Regions from separate parts of the Bombilactobacillus sp. ESL1097 genome, predicted to be linked through region 2. Evidence: predicted binding sites of a transcription regulator. Region 2 holds the regulator's gene; the other holds the start of a gene.

Region 1 (4,943 bases), on a different contig from region 2:
TCTTCAATTTGGTTCCAATTAATTGCTTGATAATATGTTTTCGCCATAATAAATCCCTTCTTAGAATAATAGTTCCAGAGAATCTCAGCATAGTACTTAATTTGGCAGATTATCCGCAGCTGCTAAGCGCTTCTTGTCACAACTTGGTTAAATTGTGTTCCAAAGAGCAAAAGACTCTATCTAACTACATCCACTAAAAAAGTCAAATGCAGACTTTTTAGTGGCTTAGGTTAACTTTTCGTCTTTTAAACGCTCTTTGCCACAACTTGTTAATTGTGTTCGCAAAACTAAAAGCCTATGTCTAACTACAATTAAACTTTCAAGTTCAAACCAAAACTTAAAAGTTTAATCTAGGTTAGCCTACGTCTTTTACCAGGTTTTGCTCACAACTTGGTTAAATTGTGTTCCCAGAAGCAGCAGTTTGCGTCTAGCTACGATAAAGTTCTCAAGTTTAAAAACCAAAACTTAAGTCCTTTATCTAGGCTATACTCAACTGTTAAACGCTTCTTGTCACAACTTGTTAGATTGAACAGCTTTCACATTCATTTACGCCAATTTCTGAGTTATCATCGGTAAAGGTACGCACGTAATAAAGTGATTTAATCCCTTTGTAATAGGCGTAATTACGCAAAATAGTTAAATCTCTGGTGGTTTGTTTATTCTCCTCAGCGGGCGTTTTCCATTCGTACATACCTTCCGGAATGCTGGAACGAATAAACAAAGTGAGACTTAAGCCCTGATCGACATGCTCTTGCGCAGCGGCGTAGGTGTCGATGACTTTGCGCATATCGGTATCATAGGCAGAACGATAGTAAGGAATAGTATCGTTAGTCAGATGTGGTGCTGGAAAATATAATTTGCCGTTCTTTTTTTCTTGGCGTTCTTCCACTAACCAGGTAATTGGTTGCAAACTGGCACTAGTATCATCAATATAAGAAATTGAACCCGTAGGAGCCACGGCTAAGCGGTAGGCATTGTACAAACCAGTCGCTTGGACTTTATGTTGTAATAATTGCCAGTCTTTTTGAGTAGGAATAAAAATATCTTTAAATAAAGCTTGCACCTGGGGATCTTGCGGTGCAAAGGAGCGCTGCGTATATTTCGCAAAATAAGAACCGTCAGCGTACTTGGATTTGGCAAAATCGTGAAACATACTGTGTCGTTCACGGGCAATCTGATTGCTTTCGACCAAAGTCCAATAATTTAAGAGCATAAAATAAACGCTGGTAAATTCGAGGGCTTGTGGTGAGCCATACTCAATCTGGTGAGTTGCTAAGAAAGTATGCAACCCCATCGCCCCTAAGCCGATGGCGTGGTTCAGCTCGTTACCGTGTTTAATCGACGGTACGGCGTCAATTTGTGAATGATCGGAGACAAAAGTCAAAGCACGGGTCATGACGCGCACGGATTGACCAAAGTCTGGACTAGTCATTAATTGGGGAATATTCGTTGAACCAAGATTACAACTGACATCTTGTCCCAATTGCACGTAGTCTTGTTTGTCATTTAATAAAGATGGTGTTTGGACTTGTTGAACTTCGGAGCACAGGTTACTCATAATAATTTTGCCCGCTACCGGATTGTGGCGATTGGCGGTATCAATATTTAGAATATAAGGATAGCCAGATTCTTGTTGTAATTTACTAATTTCTAGCTCCAAATCACGTGCTCTAATCTGATATTTTTTGATTTTGGGATTAGCCACTAACTTGTCATACTCTTGAGTAATGTCAACGTAAGAAAAGGGCTGGTGGTATTCACGTTCCACACTGTAAGGACTGAATAAATACATTGGCGCGTCTTGGCGCACTAATTCATAAAATTTATCAGGGACAATAATGCCTAAGGAGAGGGTTTTGACACGGATTTTTTCGTCCGCATTTTCTTTTTTAGCAGATAAAAAGTCTAAAATATCGGGATGAAAAACGTTGAGATAAACAGCTCCTGCTCCTTGACGCTGCCCTAATTGATTACTGTAACTAAAACTATCTTCCAATAATTTCATCACGGGTAAAACACCGCTCGAAACACCTTCAACCCCTTTGATGGGGGCGCCAGCTTCTCGCAAATTAGACAAGGTAATACCCACACCGCCGCCAATACGCGACAATTGTAATGCACTGTTGATGTTACGACCGATGGAATTCATGTCGTCAGTTATTTGGATTAAAAAGCACGAAACAAACTCGCCGCGGCGCTTTTTACCCGCATTTAAAAACGAAGGCGTGGCGGGCTGATAACGTTGATGAATCATTTCATCAGCTAATTGGTGTGCGAGTTGCTCATCACCGTCTGCAAAATATAAAGCATTATTTAACACCCGGAGTTCATAATTTTCTAGATAGTAGGCACCATCGTTGGTTTTTAACGCATACTGATTGTAAAATTTGTAAGCAGCCATAAAGGATTTAAACTGAAAATGTTGTTGCAGTAAATATTGGTAAAGTTCTTTAATAAAAGCTGGCGAGTATTGCTTTAAAAAAGCTGCTTCTAAATAATCAGCTTGCACTAACTTTTGTAACTGGCTTAATATATCTGGTTCCATTTTCAGATTAGGTTGAACATTTTCTTGCCAGAAAGCCTGGAGTGCGGCTTGGTCACGATCTAAAGGGATCTGTCCGTTAACCGGAATATTTAATTCGTTATTTAGTTTAAAGTAATTAACTTTAGCGATATCAATGTTGTTTAGACTCAAGTTGCTCCACTACTTTCCTGAAATTTTTAACATCGGCCGCGGTGCCGTTAAATTCATAATCGAAAACAACGGGGACACCTAAGCCAGCAGCGATATCTTTGGCAGTATGAATGTAGAGTTCATTGAAGTTGCGATTACCACTGCCGACGACACCGACTAATTGTTGGGCATTATTTTGAAAACCTAAAAAGTCAATGACCGCATCCATCATATTGTCATCATAAGCGGGCACAGCTAACAAGTACGGACCGTTCATGACGTGATAAGGATTAGCATCATTAATCTCGTAAGCAGGTAGCTTAACTTTTTGAATAAAACGGCGGGTTTGACCAGTAATTGTATAGTAAGCAATTTGCATTATTGCACCAGTGCTTTCAATTCACTCGGGCGAAAACCAATGATCGGGGGCTGATTATTCGTGACTACGACGGGGACGCTTTGAAATCCTTGCTGTTTGAGGTAAGTTAAGGCCTGAGGTTGTTGATTAATGTTATGTTCTTCAAATTGAATTTGGTGATCATTCAAAAAACGTTTGGTCATTTTACATTGCATACAGCCATCTTTGGTAAAAATCTTTACTGATTGATTCATGAAAAAACCTCCTTAATGATGAAAAAATCACGGTAGTGCGCACCGATCAATTTTCGATTAAAAGTTTCACAGTTGAGTTGTACTGGCATTAGTTAACCAGTTGTTGCTGCGGAACTTTTGATCGGAATAACTGAGCCCAATTATAAAACCCTACTAGTCAAAATACAATATATTGTGTTTGATTCGAAATCGAACCACATGATAGTGTGGTTGCCAGGCTTGGATTTTGGGTAAGAAAAAAATAAAAAACATTTGTTCGCTGCATAAGTCAAGTAATTTTTTTATTAAGTTTTTTTCAATTACGCTGATGACAGTTACGTAGGTCGGAAGGTTTTCACTAGACTTGGACAGTGCAGTCAGTGTGAAAGTGAGCTATAATAAATCTAATTAAATTTATCTGGAGTTTGGAGAAAGCAGGATGCAATTAAACTGGAATTTATTAGGGGTTGGCGCGTGGTTAATTGTTTTTTGTTTGGTAGCGGTGATTATCTTTGATATTCGACGCCGTCATTTAAAAATGATTGTCGTGCACCGCAAGCACCACTCATTAGGCAATGTCTGCTGGGATTTTTGTGAGTTTATTGGCGCTTTTGTGTTAGTGGGCTTTATGTTTTATATGACTTTTTTAGATAAAGTTGATGTGAAAGATACACAGCGCGTTCAATTGAGCTATACGGTTAAACCTCTAGTGATGCAGACCAAGAATGGTCAAGGTTATTATGTAGAAGTTAAGTCAGCAGACAATAAAAAAACGGTTAAGTATTATAATTATTGGGTCCAAGGAGCTAAGTACAGTATTCCGGGCAATAATGCCTCAGTTTTAGATGGTAATCAATCAGCTAGTTTAAACGCGAAGAACTATCCGTGGCCAAATACGAAACGCTATGATCAAAAATATCAGCAAGCATATGTGATGATGATGGTGGCTCATTATAAGAATAACTGGCGCAACGGCTTAGGCGTTCATGCCGGTAATGTCGCGACGGATTATGCATTGATTCGTATTCCTGGAACCACTTTTGTTAAAACATTGGATTAAAAAAGTTCCTCAATGACTATTTATGAGTCAAATTGAGGAACTTTTCTTATGGTTATTTATTTAGCTGCTTTTTTGGGCAGCTTTTTCAAATTTTGAGCATTAATCACAATTTTATGGTTCAGTTCAACGACGTTATCACTATCTTGTGGATCAAAGTCTTCAATATCTAATAAAACGGCATTGGTATAGATCTTTTCAACCGTGCCAACGAAGGGCTTTTCTAAATCTTCTTCGACTGAACCTTGTAATTTGTCGCCGACTTTAATATTGGCAATTTTCATGTGTAGTTCCTCCTAGACTAATTAAACGTGGAGTTGGTTTTGAGTTTAAACGGGGACCATTGATAGTGCACCATGCTTGGTGTTTTCCCATTTTGGTAAAATTCTTGGAAAGACTGTACGCCAAAGGTTGAGCACTATCAAGCAACAGTAGCTTAAAAAGATAGAGCTACCAGAATTCCTGGTCGGTAGAATTCTTAAGTACTATCTTACCACAGATAGTTGCCAAAGAAGGATTATCCGGTCGTTAATTGGAAGTTGAAACGATAAAAATAAGGCTTACTTTGGGCCTGGGTTCTTTAATTGAACAATTGAAAAGGAGTAAATTAATGAAAAAGAT
Region 2 (4,943 bases):
GCGAATTATCCAAAACATAGTTTACCAAAATGTTCACTACTTCCGCTGGTAAAACCATGCGTGCCTGTAACTTCCGCAAAATACTAGTTTCAGAACTACCCACAAAACCATTTTTTTGGTGCTTTTTATTAGCTAAAAACTCTGCCGGCGCTTGGTTCTGCGCGGCCTTGATTAATTTTTTTTGACTAGTGGATAAATTAGTCACCGGTGGCCTTTTAGCTGCGCTAGGCAAAGCTGCAGTCTTCAAGTTCACCCGTTGTTCATATTGCTTTTGGATCAAGGACTTTAAACGGCGCAAATCAATTTGATCAGTTTGCACGTTTAGCGTTTGCCCAATTGCCTGCGCTAATTCAACTTCGGATAAGCCATAGAAAGTATGCAAATTAAATAACTCTGACTGATTTTGATCAATTTGCTGGGGCGCAACGTGGTATGAACGCACAGTAATCTTTAAGAAATCCCAATCAAAAGTCGCTAATTCCGTCGGTCGATAATTGGGCTGATTAACAGTAGAAAGTTGAGCATCAGACTCAACTTTGGCATCTACTACTTTGTGAGACAGGTGAAATACTTCCAAAAAACTTTTCGTAATTTCTTTGGCTTGGTCTAAATTGCGGAGTTGAGGATGATACTTTTTAAATAATTGTTGAAAATCGGGTTGACCAATTTTTTCTTGTAAATAAGTGGTTAAAATACTATCTTGAAAAAAATTAGCTCCTGCTAGTGGCCTCTGCAATTGGTAGATTAAATAATCACCCCAACTATCTTTACTTTGAAAAGTCTGCAGTAAAGCGACGGCTTCTAATTTAATCCGCGCTTGATAAAAATGCTGGCTATCAAGATCCAATAAATTTAAAAGTTGAGAATGAGCTTTGCGCTGGGAAACTAAGGGGACTTGATGCTGCCACAATAACTGATACAAGCTCAAAGCATCACTCCCAATAATGGGTTGATATAAGTCAATTAAAACCTGATAATCCAATTGTGTGAGCGTACTACTACCAATTACCCAATAGCCCCACAGTGGATCAATCATCGCTTGCGTCATCGTCAGTTGTCTCGCTTTCTGCCTGGTTTTTTTGAGCTAACATCATTTCTTGTACTTCCTGCATCAGACCGTTAATATCCTTAAACTGACGATAAACGCTGGCAAAGCGGATATAAGCAATATCATCGACACCGGCTAATTCTTGCATCACAAATTCACCAATTTGGCGCGAGTTGATTTCACTTTCACCCGTTGCTTGGATCTTAGCTTCGACTTTACTAACTAATTGATTCATCGCCTCTAAAGTCACTGGTCTTTTTTCAGCGGCACGCACAATGCCCCGTAAAATTTTTTCACGACTAAATTCTTCACGATTACCATTCTTTTTGATGACCAAAACGGGAGTATGCTCAATCCGCTCAAAAGTTGTAAACCGATATCCACAATTTTCACATTCACGGCGCCGACGAATCACCCGGCCTTCGTCACTCGGGCGACTATCAATAACCCGAGAAGAATTTTTTTGACACTGAGGACAAATCATAATTTACTCCTTAATTACTTGTTGTAAAAACTGGTCAACTTGTTGCTGTAAGTGCTGCCAATCACCAGTATTATCAAGAACAAAATCGGCTAATTGACATTTTTGTTGAAGTGGTAATTGGCTTTTTATTCTACTACATGCTTGTTGAACTGTTAAATGACTTCTTTCTTGTAAACGTTGTAATTGAACTTGCTGGGTTACATAAACCACTAAAACTTGATCCACAATTTGCTCATAATGCTGTTCGAATAAAAGTGGAATTTCAAAAAAAACAGTTTGTGAAGTTGCTTGTGCTTGTTGAATTTGTCGCACCAATTCTTGACGAATTGCTGGTTGCACAATTTGATTTAAACAATCCAATTGTTTCGCATCGGCAAAGACGATTTGCCCCAAAGCAGAGCGATTCAACTGCCCATCGGCAGTTAAAACCTGAGTTCCAAACTGTTGGATCACTTTTTTAAAAGCTGGCGTTTTGGTATCCAAGATTTGGTGAGCAATGTGGTCAGCATCAATTACTAAAAAGCCCGCTTGATTAAGTAATTGACGGACACTTGTTTTACCGCTTGCGATACCGCCGGTAATTCCAATCGCACGCCCCATTAGTTCAACCGTTGACAATGCGGGCAATAATGTGTCCCTCGGCCCGCCACGCGAATTTTTTCAATTACCGTGCCACAACGTTGGCAGGGTTGGCCTTCTTGATCATAGACTTTTAATTGTAATTGAAATTGGCCCTTTTGACCGGTGGCATCAACATAACTGCGAATCGTGGTTCCGCCAGCGGCAATGGCGGTTTGAATTTCATCCGCAATGGCCGGATATAATGCCTGTAATTGTTCGTCAGTTAATTGATTGGCTGGTTGCTCGGGATGAATTTTAGCCATCCATAAAACTTCATCGACATAAATATTACCTAAGCCTGAAACTACTTGCTGATCCAGTAACACAGCTTTAATATTTTTCTTTTTACGCTGTAAACCGCTAACCAATGAATCATAGGTATACTGCGGCGTTAAGGGTTCCGGACCTAGTTTAGCAATTCCTTTAGTGGTTAACTCATCAGTTCGGGGCACAACTTCCATGCGCCCAAATTTGCGAACATCACGATAACCTAAATACTGGCCATTGGCTAGCTCAAAAATAATATGCACATGCTTATCAAAATCACTTTTTTGATCCCGAACTTGATATTTACCTTCCATTCGTAAATGACTAATCATTGTCAAATCATTATCAAAATGAAATAGTAAATACTTAGCACGGCGCCCCACATCGGTAATCGTCGCACCAATCAAATCTTTCTTAAATTCTGGTAAGGGATTGACGATAATCTTCGGATACAGCACCTCAATATTAACAATCTTTTGTCCTTTAACTAATTGATTTAAGCCTCGACGGACTGTTTCTACTTCTGGTAATTCTGGCATTATTTTATCCTTTCGCGTCAAACCATGTTTGACCAGCTGCTGATTCTACTTTCAAAGGTACATCCAACTTCACAGCGGTATCCATCACGTGTGGCACCAATTCTTGCAAAATGGGAATTTCCGTACTAGGAGCTTCAAAAATCAATTCATCATGCACTTGTAGTAACATTCGTGCCTGTAAATGTTGTTGTTGCAACTGCCGTTGCATATTAATCATGGCAATCTTAATAATATCAGCAGCGCTACCTTGAATCGGGGTATTCATGGCTGTCCGTTCCGCAAAAGATCGTAAGTGAAAATTCTTTGCATGAATATCTGGCAGATAGCGCCGGCGGTGCATAATTGTTTCGACATAACCATCTTCGCGGGCTTTTTGCACCATTTGATCCATGTATTGTTTCACTTTGGGATACTGTTCAAAATAGGCTTGAATAAATTCCGCCGCTTCACGGCGGGAAATGCCAATATTTTTGGCTAAGCCATAATCACTAATCCCGTAAACAATCCCAAAATTAGTTGCTTTGGCCTTCCGGCGCATATTCGCAGTCACATCATCAATACTATCCAAATTAAAAATTTTCATGGCCGTGTGCGCATGAATGTCATAATCAGCTTGAAAGGCTTGTTGCATATGCTCATCACCTGATAAATGAGCCAAAACCCGTAATTCAATTTGGGAATAGTCGCTGGAAAATAATTGCCAAGATGACTCTTTGGGTACAAATGCTTTACGAATAGCACGTCCTTCATCACGCGCAGGAATATTTTGTAAATTGGGATCAATTGACGAAAGCCGTCCCGTTTGCGTCAGTGTTTGTAAATAGCGAGTATGAACTCGGCCATCAGGGGCAATCGCACTTAATAAACCAAGCACATACGTTGATTGAATTTTGGCGACCTGGCGATATTCCAAAATATCCGCAATAATTGGTGCTTGATCTTTTAATTTTTCCAAAACATCTACAGAAGTGGAATAGCCCGTTTTAGTCTTTTTGATGGGCTTTAAGCCCATCTCTTCAAATAAAATTTTGCTTAATTGTTGCGAAGAATTAATGTTAAATTTTTGACCAGCTTTATCATAAATAGCTGCTTCTAAATTTGTTAACCGCTCATCTAATTGCACTTTCATCTGCTGTAAGGTGGTCGCGTCAACTTTAATTCCCGCAATTTCCATCTTCCCTAGCACTCGGGCTAGAGGTAATTCGATTTCATCAAACAATTGGTCTTGATCATGCTGTTGTAATTGCTGCGGCAATTGTGTTTGGAGATAATTCAAAGCCGCTACTTTATTGGCTAAATGATCGCATAATTTCTTAGCTTCTGGAACAGCGCGCTTGGCACCTTTGCCGTATACCTCAACATCGGGTAATAAATCATTATAACCATAAGATTGGGCAATTTCACCTAAATCATTAGCGTTGTCATTCACATCAATCAAATAAGACGCTAGTAACCCATCAAAACTAACACCAGCCAACTGAACTTGATAACGATTTAATGCTACTAAGTCTCTTTTATAATCAAAAACATATTTTTCCTGTTGCGGATCTTGGAGCCAGTCTTTCAATAGAGAATTTTGTAAAACTGTTATTTGATCAGTTACTAAAATTGTATCTTGATTGCCCAATGCAATGCCGATGACTGGTGCTTCATGATAATTATCATCTAACATTTCAATAATAATGCTAGCTGGTTGGTGATCCTGCATAAAACTAGCTAATGTTGCAGACGTCAATTCTTGATAAGCAGCTTGTTTTTTAGCTTCTTGGGCAATGGGATTTAGTGGAACATCCATTTTGTTCAAAAATGATTGAAAATTCAATTTACGATAAAATTCAATTAACATTTCCGTTTGATCACCGTCATAACTTAATTGATCAACAGAGATCGTCACTGGTGCTTGACAATCAATCGTTGCTAACTTTTTAGATAAAAAGGCCATTTCACGATCTTCTTGTAAATGTTCCTTGAGCTTACTGGTCTT

Evidence for each region. Region 2 encodes NrdR, which represses ribonucleotide reductase genes. Its sites were predicted from a motif close to ACACNATATATNGTGT; they were not measured.
Region 1: a site for NrdR is predicted at 3,449-3,464, ahead of nrdH (glutaredoxin-like protein NrdH). Genes of this name have one in related genera too.

Annotation. Positions count from the first base shown of each region.
Region 1 is NZ_JBYLUB010000001.1:185,723-190,665, forward strand. Features, by position in the region: gene nrdF (class 1b ribonucleoside-diphosphate reductase subunit beta) at 1-47, opposite strand, end outside; gene nrdE (class 1b ribonucleoside-diphosphate reductase subunit alpha) at 521-2,695, opposite strand; gene nrdI (class Ib ribonucleoside-diphosphate reductase assembly flavoprotein NrdI) at 2,676-3,053, opposite strand; gene nrdH (glutaredoxin-like protein NrdH) at 3,053-3,286, opposite strand; gene AC3B6D_RS00830 (LVIS_2131 family protein) at 3,705-4,325, shown strand; gene AC3B6D_RS00835 (DUF2187 domain-containing protein) at 4,382-4,606, opposite strand; gene AC3B6D_RS00840 (AAA family ATPase) at 4,933-4,943, shown strand, end outside.
Region 2 is NZ_JBYLUB010000002.1:633,995-638,937, reverse strand. Features, by position in the region: gene AC3B6D_RS07035 (DnaD domain protein) at 1-1,048, opposite strand, end outside; gene nrdR (transcriptional regulator NrdR) at 1,029-1,532, opposite strand; gene coaE (dephospho-CoA kinase) at 1,536-2,159, opposite strand; gene mutM (DNA-formamidopyrimidine glycosylase) at 2,132-2,959, opposite strand; gene polA (DNA polymerase I) at 2,964-4,943, opposite strand, start outside.